One region of the Mesorhizobium sp. BE184 genome, then DNA from elsewhere that is predicted to be linked to it. Evidence: predicted binding sites of a transcription regulator. Region 1 holds the regulator's gene; each other region holds the start of a gene.
What was found. The regulator PhoB, encoded in region 1, activates phosphate uptake and scavenging genes when phosphate is short. The targets are predictions, from matches to a motif close to TGTCATNNANCTGTCAT.
Positions count from the first base shown of each region.

Region 1 (5,893 bases):
GAAACGCGTGCGGTTGGTGACGAAGGTCATGACGATGCCGACAATGACCGCGATCAGCACCGGAATGGCGATGCCGTGGGCGATGAACAGTCCGCCTTCCGGAACCGGGATGCCGCTGGCCTCGGCGTAGCGTTTCACGATGCCAGCCGGCCAGGGATAGGAATTGGCGATCCAGACGGCGCCAAGGATGACCGCACAGGCAACCGCGCCGAGGAAGGCTTCAGCCCATACGGGGCGGAGCGGGAATTTGAAGCGCTTGCGCTGGGTGCGTCCGTTGAGAAGCAGCCCGACCACCGCGGCGCAGGCGACCAGCCCTACGACCCAGCTCCACATCGAGCCGATCGATCCAGCCGGCCCGCCGCCCATGAGCTGGAAGGTCGAGTCGAGCGGCGCAACCGTCTGTCCGCTGGTGACCCACCACGCAGCGCCACGCCAGACCAGTAGGCCGCCCAGCGTGACGATGAAGGCCGGGACGTCGAGATAGGCGATGATGAAACCCTGGAACGCGCCGATCAGAAGGCCCACCGCCACGCCAACCGCCAGCGCAATGACCCAGATCCAGGGGTTTCCGAGATCGAACCCCATGACGCGGATCAGTATATGCGCCTGCGTCACGCCCATGATCATACCGACGACGCCTTCCAGCGAGCCGACTGATAGGTCGATGTTGCGCATGACGATGACCAGCACCATGCCGGTGGCCATGATGGCGACCGAGGACGACTGCACCGAAAGGTTCCAGAGATTTCGCGGCGTCAGGAACAGGCCGCCTGAAAGGATATGAAGTCCGACCCAGATGATGATCAATGCGGCGACCATCCCGAGCATGCGGGTGTCGAGCTCGGTCGCCTGAAGAAAGCGGCCGACGGCATTGAGCTCTGAAGCGCGGGCCTGGTCCGCGCGGGCGCTGGACGTCGAATCTGTCATGAAATCCTCCCACCGGTTTGCCGTCTGGCGCGGATGCCGGAAGCCGATCGTAGCTGCATTCCCTTCGTCCCGGAAGCGGAAAGCACCTTGAGAAACGCCGCGACCGTGAGGCCGCGGCGTCGTTTGCTGGACAAGGGCCTGCGGTTTAGTTGCAGACCGAAACGCTGCCGGCCTTCACGCCGGTGCAGACTGCGTCCTTGGAAATCCAGCCGGCGTCGATGACGACGTTCAGATTGTCCTTGGTGATGGCGACCGGGGTCAGGAACACCGACTTGACGGTGTTTCCGCCAGGCGTGGTGAAATCCTTTGCCCCGGCGATGTCGCCCATGGCCTTGCCGTCGGCGAGCTGCGAGGCGATTTCGGCGGCGTTCTTGCCAAGATCGCGCGCATCCTTGAACACCGACACCGTCTGCGTACCCAGCGCGATACGGTTCAGCGCGGCATGGTCAGCGTCCTGGCCCGAAACCGGAACCGAGCCGGCAAGGCCCTGTGCCTGAAGCGCTGCGATTGCGCCGCCGGCGGTGCCGTCATTGGCAGCAACGACAGCGTCGACCTTGTTGTCGTTGGCAGTCAGGAACTGCTCCATGTTCTTCTGGGCGTTGGCAGGCAGCCAGCCGTCGGTATAGGCCTCGCCGACATTCTTGATCTTGCCGGCGTCGATGGCGCCCTTGAGAACTTCCATGGCGCCAGCGAACAGGAAATCGGCGTTCGGATCGGCGCCCGAACCCTTGATGAACACGTAGTTGCCTTCCGGCTTGACAGCGAACACGGCCTTCGCCTGCAAACGGCCGACTTCCGTGTTGTCGAAGGTCAGGTAAAAGGCATCCTTGTTTTCGATCAGGCGGTCGTAGCCAACCACCGGAATGCCTTCGTCGACGGCCTTCTGCACAGCCGGACCGATGGCGGAAGCGTCCTGTGCCAGGATGATGAGCGCGTTGGCGCCCTGGCTGATCAGGCTTTCCACATCGGCAAGCTGCTTGGTCGGGTTGGACTGGGCGTCGGCGGAGATGTATTTATCGCCAGCGGCTTCGATAGCCTTCTTCATGGCCGCCTCGTCGGTCTTCCAGCGCTCTTCCTGGAAGTTGGACCAGGACACGCCGATTACCTTGTCTTTCGCATGGGCGACGGACGCCAGCGTCAAAGACAAAGCAACACCCGCCAACATGGCGGTTGCAAATTTCCTCATGATTTCCTCCCTGCGCCGCTCGGCGCTGACTAATTGGCCTTAAGACCCGTACAGAAGCTCTTTTTTTCGAGCCTCAAAAAAAATCATGACGTAAGGATTGGCCGCTGTCAACGGATTTCATTTTCGGATTTCTATTTTTTCGAGTTCCGAAAAAATAATGACAGCCCGCGTGGCTTCTGCCACAATTGACATCTTGCCGATTGCCGTGCCCTAGCAATCGCAAGGGGAGGAAATAACGATGTCGGTGGGAATCCGCCACGACGATTTGCGGCGGCGCAATCGTGCCATGGTCATCTCGGCCGTGCGCCGGGACGGCCAGCCTTCACGCACAGAGATCGCAGCGACGACGGGTCTCAGCCACTCGACCATATCGGCTATATCCTCCGACCTCATCGGCGAATGCGTGTTGATGGAAGCGCGCGGCGAAACCACGTCGTTGAAGCGCGGCCGTCCGCAGGTCGCGCTTGCGCTCAATCCGGATGCGGCCGTGGTCGCCGCCGTGGTCCTCTCCCTCAATTTCCTCTCAGCCGCGATCATCGACTATACCGGCCATGTGGTAGCCGAGGAGCATCGCCGGCTCGACACCCAGCATATGGGTCGCGAAGACCTCATCCGGCAATGCATCGACATTGTCGGCCAAGGCCTGGACCGCCTGCAACTCAGCGGCCGCCGGGTTCTGCGCATCGCGCTCGCCGTACAAGGCATCACCGACGCTCAGGCCCGCATCCTGCTCTGGACGCCGATCACCCCTCACACCGACATCCCGTTCGCCGACTTGCTGGAAGCCCGCTTCGGCATTCCGGTCATTGTCGAGAACGACTGCAACATGATGGCCGAGGCGCTGCGCTGGCGGAACCCCGAGCGCTACCGTGAGGATTTCATCGCCATCCTCCTCTCCCACGGTATCGGCATGGGCATGATTTTGAAGGGCGAGTTGTTCACCGGCACGCATTCTTCCGGCGGTGAGTTCGGCCACATGATCCACAAGCCCGATGGCGCGCGCTGCCGCTGCGGCCGACGCGGCTGCGTCGAAGCCTATGCCGGCAATTACGCCATCTGGCGCAATGCCCATGGCCTCGCCGAAAGCTCCGAACCGGCAGCCAACATCGTCGATGACGACATGCAGGCGCTTGCCGCCTTGGCGCGCGAAGGCGATGGCCCCGAACGCGAGGCCTATCGTACGGCCGGCGAAGCGCTGGGTTTTGGACTAGGCAGCCTGTTCGCGCTGATCGATCCTGCGCCTGTGGCCGTGGTCGGCATCGGCGCAGCGGCATTCGACCTTATCGAGCCGTCATTGCGCGCGGCAATCGCCAGAACGGCTGGCGGCCAGCATTCCGGTTCGATCTCCTTCGACACCGAGCCCGACGAACGGCCGCTCATCCGCGAAGGCTGCGCCATGCGGGCGCTCACCTTCGTCGATCAGGAGATATTCGCACCCGGCAGTCAGCCGCAGGAATCGAGCAGGCAGGCGGCTGTTATTTGAGGAAAGTCAGTCCTCGCGGATGGCGTAGCCGGCGCCGCGGATCGTGCGGATGACGTCAGGCATCCGTCCGGTGTTGACTGCCTTGCGCAACCGCCCGACATGCACGTCGACTGTGCGCTCGTCGATATAGATCGTCTCGCCCCAGACATTGTCGAGGAGCTGGCTGCGCGAAAACACCCGGCCGGGGTGCCGCATCATGAACTCGAGCAGCCTGAACTCGGTCGGCCCAAGGCGGATCTCGCTCTTCTTGCGGTAGACTCGGTGCGATTCCCGGTCGAGCACGATGTCGCCGACCTTCAGCACCGAAGACAGCACCTCGGGCTTTGCCCGGCGCAGCAACGCCTTCACCCGCGCCATGAATTCGGGCGTCGAGAACGGCTTGACCAGATAGTCGTCGGCCCCGGTCGAAAGGCCACGCACCCGGTCGCTTTCCTCGCCGCGCGCCGTCAGCATGATAACCGGCAGCCTCTCGGTTTCGGGTCGCATCCGCAGACGCCGGCAAAGCTCGATACCGGAGACCGCGGGCACCATCCAGTCGAGGACGAGGAGATCCGGAACGTTCTCCTGCAGCCGGATCTCGGCCTCGTCGCCACGGGTTACGACTTCGACATGGTAGCCTTCGGATTCGAGATTGTAGCGGAGGAGGACGCCCAGCGGCTCCTCGTCCTCCACCACCATGATACGCGGTGCAATCATTGCTAGCCTTTCAGCCGTCACGCAGCCGGCGCTGCCGTCTCGTCAAGCTTGGGCCTGTTCGGCGGCAGTTGCTCGCCCGTCAGCACATAATAGGCGTTTTCGGCGATGTTGGTGACGTGGTCGCCGATCCGCTCGAGATTCTTGGCGCAGAACAGCAGATGCGTGCAAGCGGTAATGTTGCGCGGGTCCTCCATCATGTAGGTCAGGAGCTCGCGGAACACCGACGTGTATTTGACGTCGATCCGCTCGTCGTCGGTTCTCAGCTTGGACAGGGCCGGCGCGTTGCCGACGCTGTATTCGTCTACCACCGCATGGACCTGTTCCAGCACCAGTTGGGCCATCGATTCGATCGAGTGCGACAGGTCGCGCGGAACGGTGTGTTCGCCGACCGCGCCGACACGCTTGGCAATGTTCTTGGCCAGATCGCCGATCCGCTCCATGTCGCCGGCCATGCGAATGGCGCCGAGTACCGAACGGAGATCATCGGCCATCGGCTGGCGTTTGGCGATAAGCGTGATGGCCCGGCCGTCCAGTTCACGCTGGCGCGCGTCCATGATGGCGTCATCGGAAATGACGTGCTGCGCCAACGCATTGTCGGCGCCGAGCAGAGCCCGCGTCGAGCTGCCGACCATCAGGCCGGCGAGCTCGCCCATCCCGTGGATGAGCTTGCTGATCTGGGCGAGATCTTCGTCGAAGGATGCGACCGTATGTTCGCTCATGATGCTGTCCTCGTATGACGCGGGCGAAATCAGCCGAACCGGCCGGTGATGTAGTCCTGCGTGCGCTTCTCGCCCGGCGACGTGAACATCTTCTCGGTCTTGTCGTATTCGATCAGTTCGCCGAGATACATGAACGCCGTCTGGCTGGAGACGCGCGCCGCCTGCTGCATGTTGTGGGTGACGATGACAATCGTGTAGTCCACCTGCAACTCATCGATGAGTTCCTCGATCTTGGCGGTCGATAGCGGATCGAGCGCCGACGCCGGCTCGTCGAGCAGGATGACCTCCGGCTTCACCGCCACGGTGCGCGCGATGCACAACCGCTGCTGTTGGCCGCCCGAAAGGCTGAGGCCGCTGGCGTCGAGCTTGTCCTTGACCTCGTTCCACAGCGCCGCGCGATGCAGCGCCTGTTCGACCCGGACGTCCATTTCCGACTTCGAAAGCTTCTCATAGAGGCGGATGCCGAAGGCGATGTTCTCGTAGATCGACATCGGAAACGGCGTCGGCTTCTGGAACACCATGCCGATCTTGGTGCGCAGCAGGTTGAGGTCCTGCGAACGGTCGAGGATGTTCTTGCCGTCGAGCAGGACCTGCCCGTCGGCGCGCTGCTTCGGATAGAGCTCGTAGATGCGGTTGAAGACGCGCAGCAGCGTCGATTTTCCGCAACCCGACGGACCGATGAAGGCGGTGACGCTGCGGGCCGGAAGCGACAGCGATATGTTCTTCAGCGCCTTCGACTCACCGTAGTAGAAGTTGAGATCCTTGACCTCGATCTTGGTGGTTTTGGGAGCGAGGGCGATGGCATCTGACATGGCGATTTCATTGGACAGCATCGGTTTCATATCTCTCTAGGTCCTGCGTCCGGTGAGGCTCCGGGCGATG
Region 1 is NZ_JAVDVU010000003.1:53,778-59,670, reverse strand. It holds gene J2X35_RS13850 (sugar ABC transporter permease) at 1-927, opposite strand, end outside; gene xylF (D-xylose ABC transporter substrate-binding protein) at 1,073-2,113, opposite strand; gene J2X35_RS13840 (ROK family protein) at 2,352-3,596, shown strand; gene phoB (phosphate regulon transcriptional regulator PhoB) at 3,603-4,292, opposite strand; gene phoU (phosphate signaling complex protein PhoU) at 4,310-5,011, opposite strand; gene pstB (phosphate ABC transporter ATP-binding protein PstB) at 5,041-5,853, opposite strand; gene pstA (phosphate ABC transporter permease PstA) at 5,860-5,893, opposite strand, start outside.

Region 2 (5,893 bases), 120 kb from region 1:
CACGGTGGCCATCACGGCGACAAGCGCCAAGGTCGTCAACATCCTGCCTGCGGTCATCTGATCATCCGTCCGAGCTGATTGCCTGCCGCTTTTAACCGAGTTTTTTCCGGTTTGCACCCCGGCATCATGCCTTCGGCAAGCGCTTCTTCCAATAGCGTATCTGCCGCCTGACCTCGGCCGGCGCGGTGCCGCCGAAAGAGGTCCGGCTCTTCACCGAATTCTGTACCGAAAGCACTGTAAATACGTCATCGGTGATGCCGTGATGGATCGAGCGCAGATCGTCCAGCGACAGCTTCTCCAGCCCGACCTTCTTCTCCTCGGCCAGCGCCACCGCCCTGCCGGTGACGTGGTGCGCCTCGCGAAACGGCATGTTCAGACTCCGCACCAGCCAGTCGGCCAGATCGGTGGCCGTGGAATAACCGGAGCCGGCGGCCTTCTTCATCGCCGCCACATTGACAGTAAGGTCGCCGATCATGCCCGTCATCGCCGCCAGCATCAGGTCGAGCGTCTCGGCGGCGTCGAAGACTGCTTCCTTGTCTTCCTGCATGTCCTTTGAATAGGTCAGCGGCAGCCCCTTCATCACCGTCAGCAGTCCGACCAGATGGCCGTTGACGCGACCGGTCTTGGCGCGCACCAGTTCGGCGGCGTCCGGGTTCTTCTTCTGCGGCATGATCGACGAGCCGGTCGAATAGCTATCGGACAACCTGACGAAGCCGAATTGCGGCGTCGACCAGATGACGATCTCCTCCGCAAGCCGCGAAAGATGCGTCGCGGTTATCGCCGCGACCGACAGGAATTCCAGTGCGTAGTCGCGGTCGGAAACGCTGTCGAGCGAATTGCGCGTCGGCTCGCGGAAGCCCAGCGCCTTGGCGGTCTGGTGCCGGTCGACCGGGAATCCGGTGCCGGCGAGCGCGGCCGCGCCGAGCGGGCTTTCGTCCATGCGCTCCAGCGCGTCGCGCACCCTGGAAAGGTCGCGCGCAAACATTTCGACATAGGCCATGCAGTGATGGCCGAAGGTGACCGGCTGCGCCGTCTGCAGATGGGTGAAACCAGGCATCACAGTCGCGGCGTGCTCTTCGGCTCTGGTCAGCAGCGTCTCGATCAACCCCTTGAGGGCCACGGCCACCCGGTTGAACTCGTCCTTCACCCACAGCCGGAAATCGACCGCCACCTGATCGTTGCGTGAGCGCGCCGTGTGCAGCCGCCCCGCCGCCGGACCGATCAGCTCGGCCAGCCGCGCCTCGACATTCATGTGGATGTCTTCCAGCCGGGTCGAAAAAGCGAATTTGCCGGACTCGATCTCTGCCAAAATCGTGTTCAGCCCGTGAGCGATTTTCTGTTGATCGTCCGCCGAAACAATGCCCGTCTGCGCCAGCATTTCGCTATGGGCGATGGAGCCGCGTATGTCCTGCGCATAGAGCTTGCGGTCGAAGCCGATTGAGGCGTTGATCGCCTCCATGATCGCGGCCGGACCCGAGGCAAAACGTCCGCCCCACATCTGGTTGCTGGCCTTCTTGTCGCTCATCGCTATAACCCGTTTCCCGGAGCATTCGAAAATGGCAGACGGTAATCGTTTCTTCCCGGCGTCACGCCTCATCCTTGTCGCCCTGGTGGCGGGCGTGCTGGCCGGTGCGGTCGCGGTATATGTCAGGGAGAGCGGCTCTGGCAACAATGCGCCTGGAAATGCAGCCACACAGGTGGCTGTCGGCGATAGCGCTGACGACAAGGTCTGTGCCGCCAAGGCCGACGAATCCAGGAAAATATCGGATGCCGCGACCGGCCACGTCGCGGCGCTTCTGCCGGCATCGCCGCCGCAATCGCTGAAAACGCTCGCCTTCAACGATCCCGACGGCAAGCCGATGAGCTTGGCCGACCGCGCCGGCAAAATACTGCTGGTCAATTTGTGGGCGACATGGTGCGCGCCCTGCCGCGCCGAGATGCCGGCGCTCGATGCCCTGCAGAAGGACAAGGGCGGTGACAGGTTCGAGGTCGTCGCCGTCAATGTCGACACCGGCGACGATGCGAAGCCGAAGAAATTCCTGTCCGACATCGCAGTATCCAACCTCGCTTTTTACCGTGACCCGACGCTGAAGCTGTTCAACGACGTCAAGACGCGAGGGCTGGCGCTGGGCTTGCCGGTCACCATGCTGGTCGACTCCGAAGGCTGTCTGATCGCATATATGAACGGTCCAGCGGAGTGGGCGGGACAGGATGCACGCGCGCTGGTGGATGCCGCGACCGGTCTCTGAGAACCGTTTTCCGTCGCTCTCATCTTCATGGACAGGGTTTCATCGATAGCCAGCGAAGCAATTCGCTGTTACCGCGCATCGTTTACAACTCGAAAGATCAGGCCATTTTTGGCAATTCAAACGAAACCGATATGAAAAAGGTGTGAAAATTCACACCTGTGCAACAAAACCGTTGTCGGGCTGTCATATTCGACCCATACTCCCTGCCGCGGTCCCTTTCCGCCAACGACATATGGGAGTGAAACATGAAATTTCATGGCTTTGCGGCCTCACTGGCCGCGCTGACCCTTTTTTCAACGACATCGGCTTTCGCCGCCACCCAGATCAGCTGGTGGCACGCCATGACAGGCGCCAACGCCGAGGTCGTCAACAAGATCGCCAAGGACTTCAACGCCAGCCAGAGCGAATACGAGCTCATGCCGGTTTTCAAGGGAACTTACCCCGAGACGCTGAACGCCGGCATCGCCGCGTTCCGCGCCGGCCAGGCGCCTGAGATCATGCAGGTTTTCGACGTCGGCACCGGCGTCATGATGGCCGCTGAAGGCGCGGTGAAGCCAGTTGCCGATGTGCTCACCGAAGCCGGCGCCAAGTTCGATAAGGCCGCGTATCTGCCCGGCATCGTTGCTTACTATTCGAAGCCCGACGGCACGATGCTGTCCTTCCCCTACAACTCATCCTCGCCGATCCTCTACTACAACAAGGATATCTTCCAGAAGGCCGGGCTCGACGTGAACAACCCGCCCAAGACCTGGAACGAGGTCTGGGACGCGGCCAAGAAGATCAAATCGAGCGGCGCCGCTCCCTGCGGTTATACCTCGACCTGGCTCACATGGATTCATCTCGAGAACTTCGCCGCCTGGAACAACGTTCCTTGGGCGACCCAGGAAAACGGTCTCGCCGGCGGTGACGTCGAGCTCAAGATCAACGCGCCGCTCTATGTGAACCACTTCCAGGCCTTGGCCGATCTCGCCAAGGACGGCACCTTCAAATATGGCGGCCGCACTTCGGAAGCCAAGCAGATCTTCCTCGCCGGCGAATGCGGCATCTTCACCGAATCGTCCGGCGGCCTCGGCGACATCGTCAAGTCGGGCATGAACTACGGCATCGGCCAGCTGCCCTACGACAGCGATGCGCCCGGCGCCCCGCAGAACACCACGCCTGGCGGCGCCAGCCTCTGGGTCTTCGGCAACAAGACGCCCGAACAGTACAAGGGCGTCGCGGCCTTCTTCACCTATTTGTCGCAGACCGACGTGCAGCAGTATCTGCACGAGAAGTCGGGCTATCTGCCAGTCACGCTGGCGGCTTACGAAGCCACCAAGAAGTCGGGTTTCTACGAGAAGAACCCCGGCCGTGAAACGCCGATCCTGCAGATGATGGGCAAAGCGCCGACCGAAAACTCGAAGGGCGTTCGTTTGCCGAACCTGCCGCAGGTGCGCGACATCCAGAACGAGGAGTTCGAGAACATGCTGGCCGGCAAGCAGACCGCCCAGCAGGCGCTCGACAACGCCGTCAAGCGCGGCAATGCGGCCATCAAGGAAGCGTTGGGGAATTGAGCGCATTGACCCTCCCCCTTGCGGGAAGGGTCGGTGAGATGCTTTGCAACGCAAGGCGATCGAGACGGGTGGGGGCCAGAACATGATCTGCCGGAAGATGGATTTGACCTGTTCACCCCCACCCCGCTTCGCAATTTCCGCTCCGCTTCAATTGCTCATCGACCCTCCCCACACGGGGGAGGGTAAGGCGCCAGCATGACCCCCCGCGTCGTCTTCCCGAACAAGTTCCTGCCTTACCTTCTGGTGGCGCCGCAGCTCGCCATCACGCTGATCTTTTTCTACTGGCCGGCGGGGCAGGCGCTTTACCAATCCATGTTGAAGGAAGACCCCTTCGGCCTCAGATCGAAATTCGTCTGGTTCGACAATTTCAAACGCGTCCTCTCCGACCCCAGCTATCTCAACTCCATCAAGGTCACGATCGTCTTTTCCGTGGCGACGGCGGCGGTGGCAATGTGCGTGGCGCTGCTGCTGGCGGTCATGGCCGACAAGGTCGTGCGCGGCAAAGGCTTCTACCGCACCCTGATGATCTGGCCCTATGCGGTGGCCCCCGCCATCGCCGGCATGCTCTTCCTGTTCCTGTTCAACCCGTCCATCGGCAGCCTGGCGGTTCTCCTGCGCCGGGCCGGCATTCCGTGGGACCCGGTGCTGAACGGCAACCATGCGATGATCCTTCTGGTGATCGCCGCGGCCTGGAAACAGATCAGCTACAATTTCCTCTTTTTCGTCGCCGGTCTGCAGGCGATCCCGAAAACGCTTATCGAGGCGGCCGCCATAGATGGCGCCGGCGAAACCAAGCGCTTCTGGACTATCGTCTTCCCGCTGCTCGCGCCGACGACGTTCTTCCTGCTCGTCATCAACACGACCTACGCCTTCTTCGACACGTTCGGCATCGTTCACGCCGTCACCGGCGGTGGCCCCGGCAAGTCGACCGAAACGCTGGTCTACAAGGTCTACAATGACGGCTTCGTCAACCTGATCCTCGGCTCGTCCGCAGCCCAGTCGGTCATCCTGATGGTCATCGTCATCGCCCTCACCGCCATCCAGTTCCGCTATGTGGAGAAGAAGGTGCATTATGGTTGAGGCTGCACGATGATCGGCCAATCTCCCGTCCGCACCTTGATCGCTCATGCCGTCCTGATCCTCGGCATATTGATCGTGGCGTTCCCGATCTACTACACCTTCGTCGCCTCGACCCACACGCTGCAGACGATCCTGCGGCCACCGCTGCCGCTGCTGCCCGGTGGCGAGTTCCTGCGCAACTACACGGAAGCGCTGTTCGGCGGCATCGGCCGCATCGGCGGTGTCGGCGTCGGCACGCTGTTGCTCAACACCACGATCGTCGCGGTGGGCATCGCGGTCGGCAAGATCATCATTTCCATCCTGTCGGCCTACGCGATCGTCTTCTTCCGCTTTCCGTTCCGGATGACGTTCTTCTGGCTGATCTTCATCACGCTGATGCTGCCGGTTGAGGTCCGCATCCTGCCGACCTACAAGGTCATGGTCGACTTCGGCCTGATCGACACCTATGCCGGGCTCATCATCCCGCTCATCGCCTCGGCGACCGCGACGCTGCTGTTCCGGCAGTTCTTCATGACCATTCCGGGTGAACTGGTCGAGGCGGCCCGCGTCGATGGCGCTGGTCCGTGGCGGTTCTTCTTCGATATCCTTTTGCCGCTGTCGCGCACCAACATCGCCGCGCTCTTCGTCATCCTCTTCATCTATGGCTGGACGCAGTATCTGTGGCCGCTTCTGGTCACCAACCGCAACGATATGAACACCATCGTCATCGCGCTGAGGAAGATGGTGTCCTTCGCCGACGCCGACACCCAGTGGCACCTCGTCATGGTCACCGCCATGCTCGCCATCGTGCCGCCGATCCTCGTGGTGGTGCTGATGCAGCGCTGGTTCGTGCGCGGCCTCGTCGATTCCGAAAAGTGAGAACCTGATGGCGACTGTCGATCTCAAGGATGTGGAAAAGGTCTATGGCGGAGCGGTCAAGGCCGTCAAAGGCGTCACCATCGCCATACCCGACAAGGCGCTGTGCGTGCTGGTCGGTCCCTCCGGTTGTGGCAAGTCCACCCTCTTGCGGAT
Region 2 is NZ_JAVDVU010000003.1:178,348-184,240, reverse strand. It holds gene J2X35_RS14520 (hypothetical protein) at 1-57, opposite strand, end outside; gene argH (argininosuccinate lyase) at 125-1,525, opposite strand; gene tlpA (thiol:disulfide interchange protein TlpA) at 1,557-2,249, shown strand; gene ugpB (sn-glycerol-3-phosphate ABC transporter substrate-binding protein UgpB) at 2,495-3,802, shown strand; gene ugpA (sn-glycerol-3-phosphate ABC transporter permease UgpA) at 3,998-4,882, shown strand; gene ugpE (sn-glycerol-3-phosphate ABC transporter permease UgpE) at 4,892-5,740, shown strand; gene ugpC (sn-glycerol-3-phosphate ABC transporter ATP-binding protein UgpC) at 5,748-5,893, shown strand, end outside.
Region 2: ugpB (sn-glycerol-3-phosphate ABC transporter substrate-binding protein UgpB) is a predicted target of PhoB. The motif match lies at 2,420-2,436, and genes of this name have one in related genera.

Region 3 (5,893 bases), on a different contig from region 1:
GCGGAAGCGTCACGAATTGGTAGTATATCTCAGGTTCTTCCGTGTTTTTCTTTCAGGGGTGATCGACGAAATGATTGATTATCATTCGCATCTGGCCGTCCTGCAGGAGTTTCTCAAGATAACGGGGGGTACACCGGAAGAAAATTCTGTCCTACAGGCGGGAAAGGACGATCCTGATGCTGCCTTTATCGGCGCCTGGATCGATCATCTGGTCATCCATGCCGATTCTGATGGATTTGAATTAGATCTTCTGGAAAAGGCCGCAGGCATTTGGTCGAACGCCGTTGCGATCTACGGGCAACTTGGCGAGGCCCAAAGCGGCATCGAGCAGGCCCTTGGTTCGCCGCCTCCGGCCAATGCGGCCGACCTTGTGGCGCAGGCGCTGCAGAAGCTGGTCGCGGCCCGCGATTCCGCTCTTGCCTCTCAGGCGGACATCGAGGCGCTGAAGGCATCGATCGAACCGCTTCCCCACATTCGCCCACACCCACGCCAGCAAGACGTCAAGGAACCGTCGTGGGACAATGGCAACCGCTTTCTCGGCAGGCGCACCGTTTCCTTCCTCAACGAGGCTTTCAGCAAGGCGAACAGCAAGCGTGAACGCGCGGTTTGCGCCGGCCTGATCAGCAGCTATGCCGGAAACCTGTGCGGTTCGGCCTATCTTGGCACGGTCGTTGCCGGCCCGCGGCGGCTTCACCGGTTCCGCGATCGCATCGCCCGCAACGCTGTCGGCGCCCATCTTCACAAGACCAAAGCCACGCCGAAGCTTTCCGGCGCGGGCCTGTTCGGTGCAGCGCCCGGCGCGCCGCTGCCGGCCGACATAGCCGCGTTTCTACAATCCGCTTTTGCTGTCGCTTATCCCGGCCGTTCTGTTCCCGATTTCGACGCCGGCTACGGCAAGCTGATCCGGCACCTGCAACTGCTGGAACGCTTCAAACGCGTCGACCTGCCGATGCCGCCAGCCAATGGTTTCGTCCAGAACGTGCCGCCGACCGATGTCGGTGACATATTAGCAGCATCCGGCATAGACAGCGATTTGAGTATCTCGTCGGCGCCGGACTCCGATCCAACGACGCCGAACACGTCGGATTCCAAATCGAGTTCCGGCGCCGGATGCATATTGGGCATCCTGTTGATCTTCGCTTTCCTGATCATGCTGGTCGTCTGCATCGTCCAGGCTATCGACAAGGGCAAATGCACGGTGTTCGACTTCCTCGCGCCCGATCCACCCGATCCGCGCGATCCCACCACGCCGGCGCCTGAAGCCTCGGCAGCGCTGACCGCGCTCCAGAATCCCGATAACGCCGCGCATTTCCTCCAGGAAATATTCAATATGCGCATGGTGATGTGGCAGGGGCTGGATTCGGCCTTGGCCTATCTCGCCGTCACCGGATTGATCTATCCCGACGATCTCTTGATGTCGTCGCCGCTCTACCAGCAATTTCTGCGCACGCCAGGCCGTCCGGAATGGCCGCTCAGGCTCGATCCGCAGGCCGAGCAGACCTATCACCGCGATCCGCTGACAGCGGTCGAGAACCCCGCGGTTGGCGTGCATAGCCAGCCTTTCCCGCCCGAGCTTGCACCCGATGCTTTCGTCGATTCCGGTCAGACGATGCTGTACAACAATGTCGCCTCGAAATTGAGTGGCAGCCAGTTCGCCTACATATTTCTTCGCGATCTGGTCAAAGGAAAGCCTGACAGGCGCAACCGCGACCTCGATGCCGACCGGGGCTTCATGCACGAGTGTTGGGATATCGCCGACGGGACGTCCATCAACGACCCGATCCTATCCGTGAAGATACTGCCCGAAAACGCCCTTTAGGTCAGAGGAAAATTGATGATCAAAGCGCTCGGCAAGACCTCCAAACGAAATTTGCCGTTGAATGAGAGGGGCGGCAAGGAAGGCGAACCTGACAAGCCCGAACCGGTAAGCACCTTTATCGTCATCCCTTATTTTCCAGGAGACCGGGGTAGGCCGGGCAGCGAGCGGCCGTTGCCCGCCGGCGCCATTTCCTGGCTTTGCCCCTCGATCGTCGTCAACGGGCAGGCGGGCGGCGTATTCAAGCGCGGCGAGCCCACGGAGGTGACCGTCGCCGTTGCCAACTGGGGCGCGGGAACCGGCGCCGCTCCGGTTCAGGTATCTGTGTGGTGGGTCGACCCGTCCACCGGTTTCACCGATCCGACATTATTCGGGCAAACGGTCGTTGCCGTTCCGACGGGCGGACAGGTTTTTACCTCGCCGATCATCACCGGCATAGTACCACAGAGCGCACCACAGCACGTCTGCCTGGTGGCGCGCGTATCGAGCCCCTTTGATGTTCCAACGGGAGGCGCGATCCTGCCCGGCATCGAACGGCATTGGGCCCAGCACAATCTGGTCGAGGCGACGAGCGACAGCGATGGCGGCTTTGAATACAAGATCAGGCTGGTTAATCCGTTCGATCACGCCATGGCCTTCGATGTCAGGGCCGAACCCCTCGACACAAAAGCCTTACGGACATTGGGCGAAACGCTTCAGCTCAAACTCGTGGATGTAGGCAGGCGAACGGAAAGCCTGTCGCTGTATCTCGCGACCGGCGGGAAACCGCTGCGCCGGCTGCCCCGTGCGTCGGCTGAAAAGCTGGCTGCAAAGATGAAATGGACCACGCTCGACTTGCACCAAGTGAAGCTTGGTCCACGCGAATCCCGCCAGGTGAAGCTCGCCGGCAAGGTTCCCGAAGGCGTTGGCGGAGGCTCGGCTTTCGCAGTGGAAGTGCGCCAGAGCAGCGGCGACCACAAACGCGGCACCTACTATGAAGGCTCGGTCGGACTGATCGTTCGGGTGAAGGGCTGACGGATGAAGAACGAAGAGGCGCAACTGCGTCGGCTTTTCTCGAAACAGTTCAAGGGGCCTGCGCGGCCCCTTTTTCTTTTTCCTGAAGGCAGGAAAGATAGGCCGAGCCCGTGATCGTCTGCCAGCGGAGCTCTATCCTGGGTGCTTCTTCTGCCGGATAGGCATAAGAGTAAACGCTGTTGACTTCCGTTCGCTGGTCGATCTCACAGATCAACTTTGCAATGGGCGTATGTGCCAGAAATCGATCTATGTCCTCGTTTTCGATGAGGCTTGTATCGACTTCGAAGAACATCTGGACCGTGCCGACGCAAAGATCGAGCATGAACTGGTGGTTGCCAAAATTGGCGTAGTGGATTCTCACGTCTTGCAGGTTCCACAGCGCCGCTTGCAAGAAATCCGAGAGCTTGGCGCTTCCACCCAGCTCTTCCATTGCCAGCGCGAATTGATCGTTTACGCGCTCGGTCGTCTTTCGGATGCTGTTCGGGTGTTCTATCTGAAACCAATGAAGATCGTGGGGTGGATCGTTGCCGAACGAAACCTCGAGCGGTCCATATATCCAATATACCGGAATAGTCTCTACGTGTTCGGTGATCCAGCTATCCGGCGTACCCAGAATCCTGGCGACGTCGATCATCCTCAATCCCGGCTGGATCGGTCCCAAAGTGCCTGTTTTCAGAAAATCGCGAAATGAAAGGAGTTTCTTTTCCATCACATGCTCGACGCGAACGTTGTTCGATTTTCTTGAAACTGTTCGAAAGGCCCCTGCGGAGTACTTTTCGTTTGCGCTGCCTATATGTCGATGCAGGAGCACGCGAGTAAAGCGGAATGGTGGTGATGGCGAAACCGATTTTCATAACGGCACTGGCGTTTCTTCTGTCAGTGGCGAGTCCGCTGTTGGCTGACGGTCAAATCAAGGAAACGCAGATGGGGATCATAAGTGCGGTCAAGGCCGCGGACGTTGAGCAGGTGGGAAGATTGGTGTCTTCCGGTGCCGATCTCGAAACCCGCGACGGGCAGGGGCGGACCGCGCTGCTGCTTGCGGCCCGGGCCAACGCGGTCGAGGCCGCGAAGCTGCTGATTGCCGCCGGCGCCGATGTCAACGCCAAGGATTCCATCAACGACACGCCGTTCCTGTACGCAGGGGCCGAGGGCCGCGACGAGATACTCGAGGCGATCCTCGCCACGGGCCGCGCCAACCTGCGCGACACCAACCGCTATGGCGGAACGGCGCTGATCCCGGCGGCCCACCACGGTCATCCGAGCACAGTCCGCATTCTTCTCGGCACCGACATTGACGTCGACCATGTCAACGATCTCGGCTGGACGGCGCTGCTGGAGGCGGTGATCCTTGGCGATGGCGGGCCGGTGCATCAGGAAATCGTCGGGCTGCTGGTCGATGCCGGGGCAAAAAACACACCTGACCGCGATGGAAAGACGCCGCTCGATCACGCCCGCGACAGAGGTTTTCGCGCCATGGCGCAGCGGATAGAGGCAGGGCCTAAAAAGTAGTCCTTGCCGAAGGCAATCGGCAGCGGACTGCATTTCCCCTGACTCGTCATCAAACTGTTATCGGCCCGCTTTACGGCGTCGGGGAGCAAGCGATCCAGCCACCCCGAAGCCAGAGGCAGCCATGTCAGACCACGAGACCGCCCAATTCCGCACCAGCATGCTCGAGGAGAATGCCGGTCCCGGCACGAATCCAACCGACAACCGCACCATGGGCGAGATCATCGCCACGCGTTTCTCGCGCCGCGGGCTGCTGAAGGGTTCGTTGGCCGTCACCGCTATTGCCGCCACCGTCGGCCAGGTGGCGCTGTTCACCGCCGACAAGGCGCGCGCCGCCGGCGGTTCGGCCTTCTCGTTCGACGAGATCGAAGCGGGCGTCGATGACAAGCATCACGTCGCTGCCGGCTATGACGCCGATGTGCTTCTGCGCTGGGGCGATCCGCTGTTCGCCGATTCGCCCGATTTCGACCCGACCAGGCAGTCGGCGGAGGCGCAGGCGAAGCAGTTCGGCTACAACAACGACTATGTCGGCTACATCCCGATCGACGGTTCGGCCGAGCATGGCCTGCTCGTCGTCAACCACGAATACACCAACCCGCACCTGATGTTCCCGGGAATTGTGAAGGTGGTGGAAAAGGACGGCAAGAAGAAGCTCGATGTCGCGCCGCTCAGCAAGGAGCAGGTCGACGTCGAGATGGCCGCGCATGGCGGCACCATCGTCGAAATCCGCAAGCAGGACGGCAAATGGCAGGTGGTGCGCGACGGCAAGCTGAACCGCCGCATCACCTCCATGACCGAGATGGAACTGACCGGCCCGGCCGCCGGCAGCGACCGCCTCAAGACCAACGCCGATGCGACTGGAACCAAGGTGTTCGGCACGGTCAACAACTGCGCCGGCGGCGTCACGCCATGGGGCACCTATGTGATGGCCGAGGAGAACATCCACGGCTACTTCTCCGGCGAACTGCCGGCGGATCACAAGGAAGCAGCGAACTACAAGCGCCTCGGCATTCCGGAAGGCGCCTATGAATGGGCCGCTCACTACGACCGCTTCGACCTCGCCAAGGAGCCGAACGAACCCAACCGTTTCGGCTGGATCGTCGAAGTGGACGTGCAGGACCCGGCCTCGAAGCCTAAGAAGCGCACCGCTCTCGGCCGTTTCAAGCATGAAGGCGCGGAGTCCATCGTCGCCAAGGACGGCAAGGTCGTCTTCTATCTCGGCGACGACGAGCGCTTCGACTATGTCTACAAATTCGTCACCGCCGGCACGTTCAATCCGAACGATCGCGCCGCCAACATGAACCTGCTCGACGAGGGCACGCTGCATACGGCGAAGTTCGGCGAGGATGGTACCGTAGAGTGGATGCCGCTGGTGTTCGGCCAGGGCCCGCTGACGGCGGAAAACGGCTTCACCTCGCAGGCCGATGTGCTGATCGAGACGCGGCGCGCCGCCGACCTGCTCGGCGCCACCAAGATGGACCGTCCGGAGGACATCCAGCCGAACGCCACCAACGGCAAGGTGTATGTCATGCTGACGAACAACACCAAGCGCAAGGA
Region 3 is NZ_JAVDVU010000001.1:804,531-810,423, forward strand. It holds gene J2X35_RS03940 (hypothetical protein) at 71-1,819, shown strand; gene J2X35_RS03945 (hypothetical protein) at 1,835-2,830, shown strand; gene J2X35_RS03950 (hypothetical protein) at 2,880-3,539, opposite strand; gene J2X35_RS03955 (ankyrin repeat domain-containing protein) at 3,755-4,339, shown strand; gene J2X35_RS03960 (PhoX family phosphatase) at 4,461-5,893, shown strand, end outside.
Region 3: J2X35_RS03960 (PhoX family phosphatase) is a predicted target of PhoB. The motif match lies at 4,384-4,400, and genes of this name have one in related genera.

Region 4 (5,893 bases), on a different contig from region 1:
GCGCCAGGCTTTCGAGCAGCGGCACGATGTAGACGCAACCGGTCTCCAGAACCGAGCCCTCGGTCAGGTTGATCTCGTGCAGCTTCAGGCGTTCCAGCTTCTCGGCGACCGTGCTGTCCGGTCCCGGCAGGAAGGAGGCGCGCACCCGGTAGGCGGTTGCGCCGAGCCTCAGATCGAGGCTGGCCGGCTGAATCTGGTCAGCGTCGAGCGGGCGCTCGCTCTTGAGCGCGCCGGCCGCAAACAGCGCCGCTATATCCTGGTCTGGGAGAATTCCGGTCTGCCGCAAGGCTCTGGTTCCGCTGATAGGCCGATCGGAGGCCGCTGGCCTAACCTCTTAATCAAGCCGGCGATTGACGCAAGCCGGCCCCGGGTCTAAAGGACCTTTATCCCGTGGTGATTTGGCCGGTCGGCTTGCAGCCACGTTAAACAAGTCGCTAAAGGACCGTCGGCGAGAGCCATAGGACCGGTTGCGACTTTCGCGGCCGGTTTTTTTGTGTCGGAACAGGGACCATGACTGAGAAAAAGCGCAACTGGAAACCCGCAACGCAACTCGTGCACGCCGGAACGCTTCGTTCCGAGTTCGGTGAACTGTCGGAAGCGATGTTCCTGACGCAGGGCTACCACTACAAGAGCGCCGAACAGGCTGAAGCGCGTTTCAAGGGCGAGGAACCGGGCTTCATCTACTCGCGTTACGCCAACCCCACCGTCGACATGTTCGAAAAGCGCATGTGCGCGCTGGAAGGCGCGGAAGATGCGCGCGCCACCGCCTCCGGCATGGCGGCCGTCACCGCCGCGGTGCTTTGCAGCCTGAAGGCCGGCGACCATATCGTCGCGGCGCGCGCCCTGTTCGGCTCCTGCCGCTGGGTGGTGGAAACGCTGGCGCCCAGATACGGTATCGAGACGACGCTGGTCGATGGCAGGCAGACGAGCAACTGGCAGGATGCAGTGCGTCCCAACACCAAGCTGTTCTTCCTCGAAAGCCCAACCAATCCGACGCTGGAAGTGGTCGACATCGCCGCCGTCGCCGCCATTGCCAATTCCGCCGGCGCGCGGCTGATCGTCGATAACGTCTTTGCCACGCCTTTGCAGCAGAAGCCGCTGGAACTCGGCGCGCATGTCGTCGTCTATTCGGCCACCAAGCACATTGACGGCCAGGGACGCTGCCTGGGTGGCGTCGTGCTATCCGACAAGAAATGGATCGACGAGAACCTGCACGACTATTTCCGTCATACCGGCCCCAGCATGTCGCCGTTCAACGCCTGGGTCCTGCTCAAGGGCCTGGAGACGTTGCCCCTGCGCGTGCGCCAGCAGACGGAAGCGGCCGGGAGGATCGCCGACTTCCTGGCCGAGCATCCCAAGGTTTCGAAGCTCATCTATCCGGGCCGCGCCGACCATCCGCAGGCCGACATCATCGCCAAGCAGATGACCGGCGGTTCGACGCTGATCTGCTTCGACCTGAAGGGCGGCAAGAAGCCGGCTTTCGCCTTCACCAATGCGCTGGATATCGTCACCATCTCCAACAATCTCGGCGACGCCAAGAGCATCATCACCCATCCGGCGACGACGACGCACAAGAACCTCGCCGAAGAGGCGCGGGCGGAACTCGGCATAGGACCGGGGACGCTGCGGCTGTCCGTCGGCCTGGAGGACACGGACGATCTGATCGCCGACATCGAACAGGCGCTGGCCAGCGCCTGAGTTTTGGTGCCGCGCGGGCGGCTGCGTTCAGACGCCCGAAATGGCTTCCTCGGCGGCTTTGGTGCGGATGTCCATTTCGTTGCCGCGCCAGTTGACTGCGCCGCCCAGCCAACCGCGCAGCCATACCGCCGGCAGGATGGCATCGCGCACCAGCATCGCCGCAAGCAGACGCGGCGATGCCTGCCAACCCTTGGCGAGCGCCAGGGCGTATTCCGGCAGGTAGATGGCGGCGAGCACGACCATCGCGACAACTGGAATGCTGAGCCCCAGGCTCCAGGCAGCGCATAGCGCAAGCAGTAAAGGAACCGCCGCGCCGATCAGGATTTCCGGCGCGAAGAACAGTGGGAACGTCACCCTGCGCAACCGCGCCCAGCGTATCTGCCGCGACCAGATTTCGGGCAGCGTGCGGCGGCCGAGCGGCTGCTCGAAGGGCGAACTGACAAGCCGGACCTGCAGGCCGAGGCTATTCACAAGCTTGGTCGCGGCCGCGTCCTCGGCGATCTCGGCGGCCAAGGCATGGATGCCACCGTTGGCATCCAGCATTGGCTTGTTCCACAGCATGCTCTTGCCCTGCGCGAAGCCGTAGCCGATGGCCGCGCCGGTATATTGCCAGCGGGCCTGCAGGGTGTTGAGGAACGCGCATTCGACCTCGGCCCAGAAGCCGTCCGGCCGCGAACCGATGGGCGTCGAGCAGACGAGACCGGTGTCGGCGTGCCACGCCGCCATCATCTGCTGCACGTAGTCCCGCGGCATCAGCACGTTGGAATCGGCTAGGATTACCCATTCGTGGCGCGCCGTCTTCCAGCCCTTGACGCAGTTGTTGAGCTTTGGGTTGCCGCTGAAGCGATCGTCGCCGACAAGCAGCCGCGCCGGCACCAGCGGAAACCGCGCCATGACACGCTCGATCACCGGGGCGACCGGATCATCGGCATGGGCAATGCAGAAGATCAACTCATAATCGGGCCAATCCAGCGAGAAGGCCCGCTCCAGCGTTTCCTGCGTAAACGATTCCATGCCGCGCGACGGAATGACGATCGAGACCGGCGGCGCGTCCGCTTGCGGTGCCAGCAACTCGCCCTGTGGCCTGAGCCGGGAAGAAGCGAGAAGAATGCCGACGACATTGATGGAGATCAGGGTGAGAGAGGCGGCTGAAGCTGCGACTGTCAGTTCCATGGGCACCTGGTCCGTGGCAACGGTTCCGCTTGACGGCCCCGTTCCTTGAATGCCTTCAATCGGGCACGAGTCGCCAGATCGCGGCTGCCGCGAAAACATCATCGTTTCATGTCAGGGCGATGACATGGCCTGTCGGATATTGTTGACCTGCAGGCACCGGCGGCCGAAGAGTCGTTCGCTTGGCATTGGAGACGCGAATGTATCGGGCGGTCACGCGCAGCATCGAGGTGCAAGTCCAGCCGTTCTATATGGAAGAGCAGTCGGACCCCTCCGAAAAGCACTATGTGTGGGGCTACCGTATCACCATAGACAACCAATCGGACGAACTCGTGCAGCTTTTGTCGCGCTACTGGCAGATCACGGACGAATCGGGCCACGTCAAGGAAGTACGGGGAGATGGGGTGATCGGCGAGCAACCCGAACTCAATCCGGGCGACAGCTATCAATACACGTCAGGCTGTCCGCTCTCGACGCCGTCCGGCATCATGGTCGGCCGCTACACGATGCGAAACGCGGGCGGCGAACTGTTCGAAATCGCCATTCCCGCTTTCTCGCTCGACATTCCGCGCGGCAAGCGGACCCTAAACTGATCCGTTTGCCGCGGGCAGATTCCTTCTTATTGCGCTGGCGCAAATTCGGCGGGGTCGAATTCGTATCGTGACGAACAGAATTCGCAATCGACACGAATTTTGCCGTTTTCGATGCTGCTATCGATCTCCTCGGCCGAAAAGCCCTTCAGGATCCCCCGGACCTTGTCCTGCGAGCACGAGCACTGGTCGACGACACGCGCGCCGCCGAAGACGCGAACGCCATGCTCGTGAAACAGCCGGTACAGCAGCCGCTCGGCGCCGACGGTCGGATCGATCAGTTCCGTGCGTTCGACGGTCGCCAGCAGCACCAGCAATTCCTGCCAGGAATTGTCGACGGGATCGTGTGTGGCTTCGGCGGGATCGCCATCGCCGCCCGGCAGGTCGGGCACGCGCATGCGTTCCGACGCTTCCGGCAAGAACTGCGCCAGCAGACCGCCGGCGCGCCATTGCTCGCGCCCGCCGGGCATGACCTGCTTGGCCACCGCCAGCCTGAGGTCGGTCGGTATCTGTTCGGACTGCCGGAAATAGGTGCGCGACGCCTCTTCCAGCGAGGTGCCGTCGAGCTGGACGATACCCTGGTAGCGTTGGGTATGAGCACCCTGGTCGATGGTCAGCGCCAGCACGCCCGAGCCAAGCAGAGCCTCGTCCGAAACATCGCCGGCGGCGACGAGTTCGCCGATCCGTTCCGCGTCAAAACGGGCGTAAGCGCGCAGCGCGCCGGGCGTCGTGAAATCGGCAACCAGCATGTCGAGCGGGCCGTCGGTGCGAGTCTGCAGGATGAACTTGCCGTCGAATTTGAGCGAGGTTCCCAGCAGCACCGTCACCACGCAGGCTTCGGCGAGCAGACGAGCAACCGGATCCGGGTAATCGTGCCGCGAGAGGATGGCGTCGAGCATCGGGCCGAGTTGCACGGCACGGCCGCGCACGTCGAGCGGGCCGACTTCAAACGGCACGACATGGTCGTCGCCGGCATGGCCGAACTCGCCAAGCCTGGGTTCGCGGTCAGTCAATTGCATAGCTTCCAGCATGGTCAATCTCCGGGCGCGGCGATGCGGCCCGGGGTGCCAGCATGGCTCGAAACGCCTTCAATGTGCGTGATGCCGCGCAGATAGGCATCGCGTCGCTCCGGATCAAGCGCCCAGACACCAGGCCAGCACCGCCTTCTGGGCGTGCAGCCTGTTCTCGGCTTCATCGAGGACCACCGATTGCGGCCCGTCGATCACCTCATCGGTGACTTCCTCGCCACGGTGGGCCGGCAGACAGTGCATGAACAACGCGCCGGGGTTGGCTCTGGCCATGAGCGTCGCGTTGACCTGATAGGGCAGGAACACGTTGTGGCCACGGGCTCGGTGCTCCTGGCCCATCGACACCCAGGTGTCGGTGACCACGCAGTCGGCGCCGTCGACAGCCGCTTCGGCTGACTTGGTGAAATTGACAGTGCCACCGTTGCGGCGCGACCAGTCGACGAATTTCTCCCCCGGCTCGCTGCCTTCCGGCACGGCGATGTTGAGATTGAAGCGGAAGCGTGCGGCAGCCTCCAGCAGCGAATGCAGGACATTGTTGCCGTCCCCCGTCCAGGCGACAGTCTTGCCGGCCACGGGACCGCGGTGCTCCTCATAGGTCATGATGTCGGCCATGAGCTGGCACGGATGGGTCTCGTCGGTGAGGCCGTTGATGACGGGAACGGTGGCGGCTTCGGTCAACTCCAGCAGCCGGTCGTGCGACGTGGTGCGGATCATGATCGCGTCAACATAACGCGACAGCACGCGTGCGGTATCGGCGATCGTCTCGGAACGGCCAAGCTGCATTTCGGCGCCGGTCAGCATGATCGTTTCGCCGCCGAGCTGGCGCATGCCGACATCGAAGGAGACGCGGGTTCGCGTCGATGGCTTGTCGAAGATCATGGCCAGCATCTTGCCATCGAGCGGCTTTGAACGCTCGCCGGCTTTCAGCCGCTGCTTGCGGACGACGGCATCGTCCAGCATTGTGCGCAGGTCGCTTTCCGAAACGGTGGAAAGGTCGGTGAAATGGCGTAGTTCCATGCGGCTCGTTCGCTTACTTCGCGGCCGCAGCAATTGTCTCGGACAAGGCCTTGGCAGCTTTATGGATACGTGCCAGCGCCTCGTGAATCTCGGCATCGCTGACGTTGAGGGGCGGAAGCAGGCGAATGACGTTGTCGCCCGCCGTGACGGTCAGGAGATGCTGGTCACGAAACGCGGTGTTGACTTTGACGTTCGGCATCGAACATTTGAGGCCGAGCATCAGGCCGACGCCGCGTATGTCTTCGACGACGTCCGGAAACTCGTCCGCGACTGCGCCAAGGCCCTGCTTCAAAAGCAGCGCCTTGCGGCTCACCTCGTCGAGGAAACCATCTTCCAGAACGACGTCGAGCACGGCGTTGCCGACAGCCATGGCCAGCGGGTTGCCACCGA
Region 4 is NZ_JAVDVU010000002.1:274,210-280,102, forward strand. It holds gene J2X35_RS09505 (2'-deoxycytidine 5'-triphosphate deaminase) at 1-286, opposite strand, end outside; SAM riboswitch at 381-458, shown strand; gene J2X35_RS09510 (O-succinylhomoserine sulfhydrylase) at 511-1,698, shown strand; gene J2X35_RS09515 (ceramide glucosyltransferase) at 1,726-2,871, opposite strand; gene apaG (Co2+/Mg2+ efflux protein ApaG) at 3,069-3,461, shown strand; gene J2X35_RS09525 (Hsp33 family molecular chaperone) at 3,488-4,489, opposite strand; gene argF (ornithine carbamoyltransferase) at 4,592-5,503, opposite strand; gene J2X35_RS09535 (aspartate aminotransferase family protein) at 5,517-5,893, opposite strand, start outside.
Region 4: J2X35_RS09515 (ceramide glucosyltransferase) is a predicted target of PhoB. The motif match lies at 2,980-2,996, and genes of this name have one in related genera.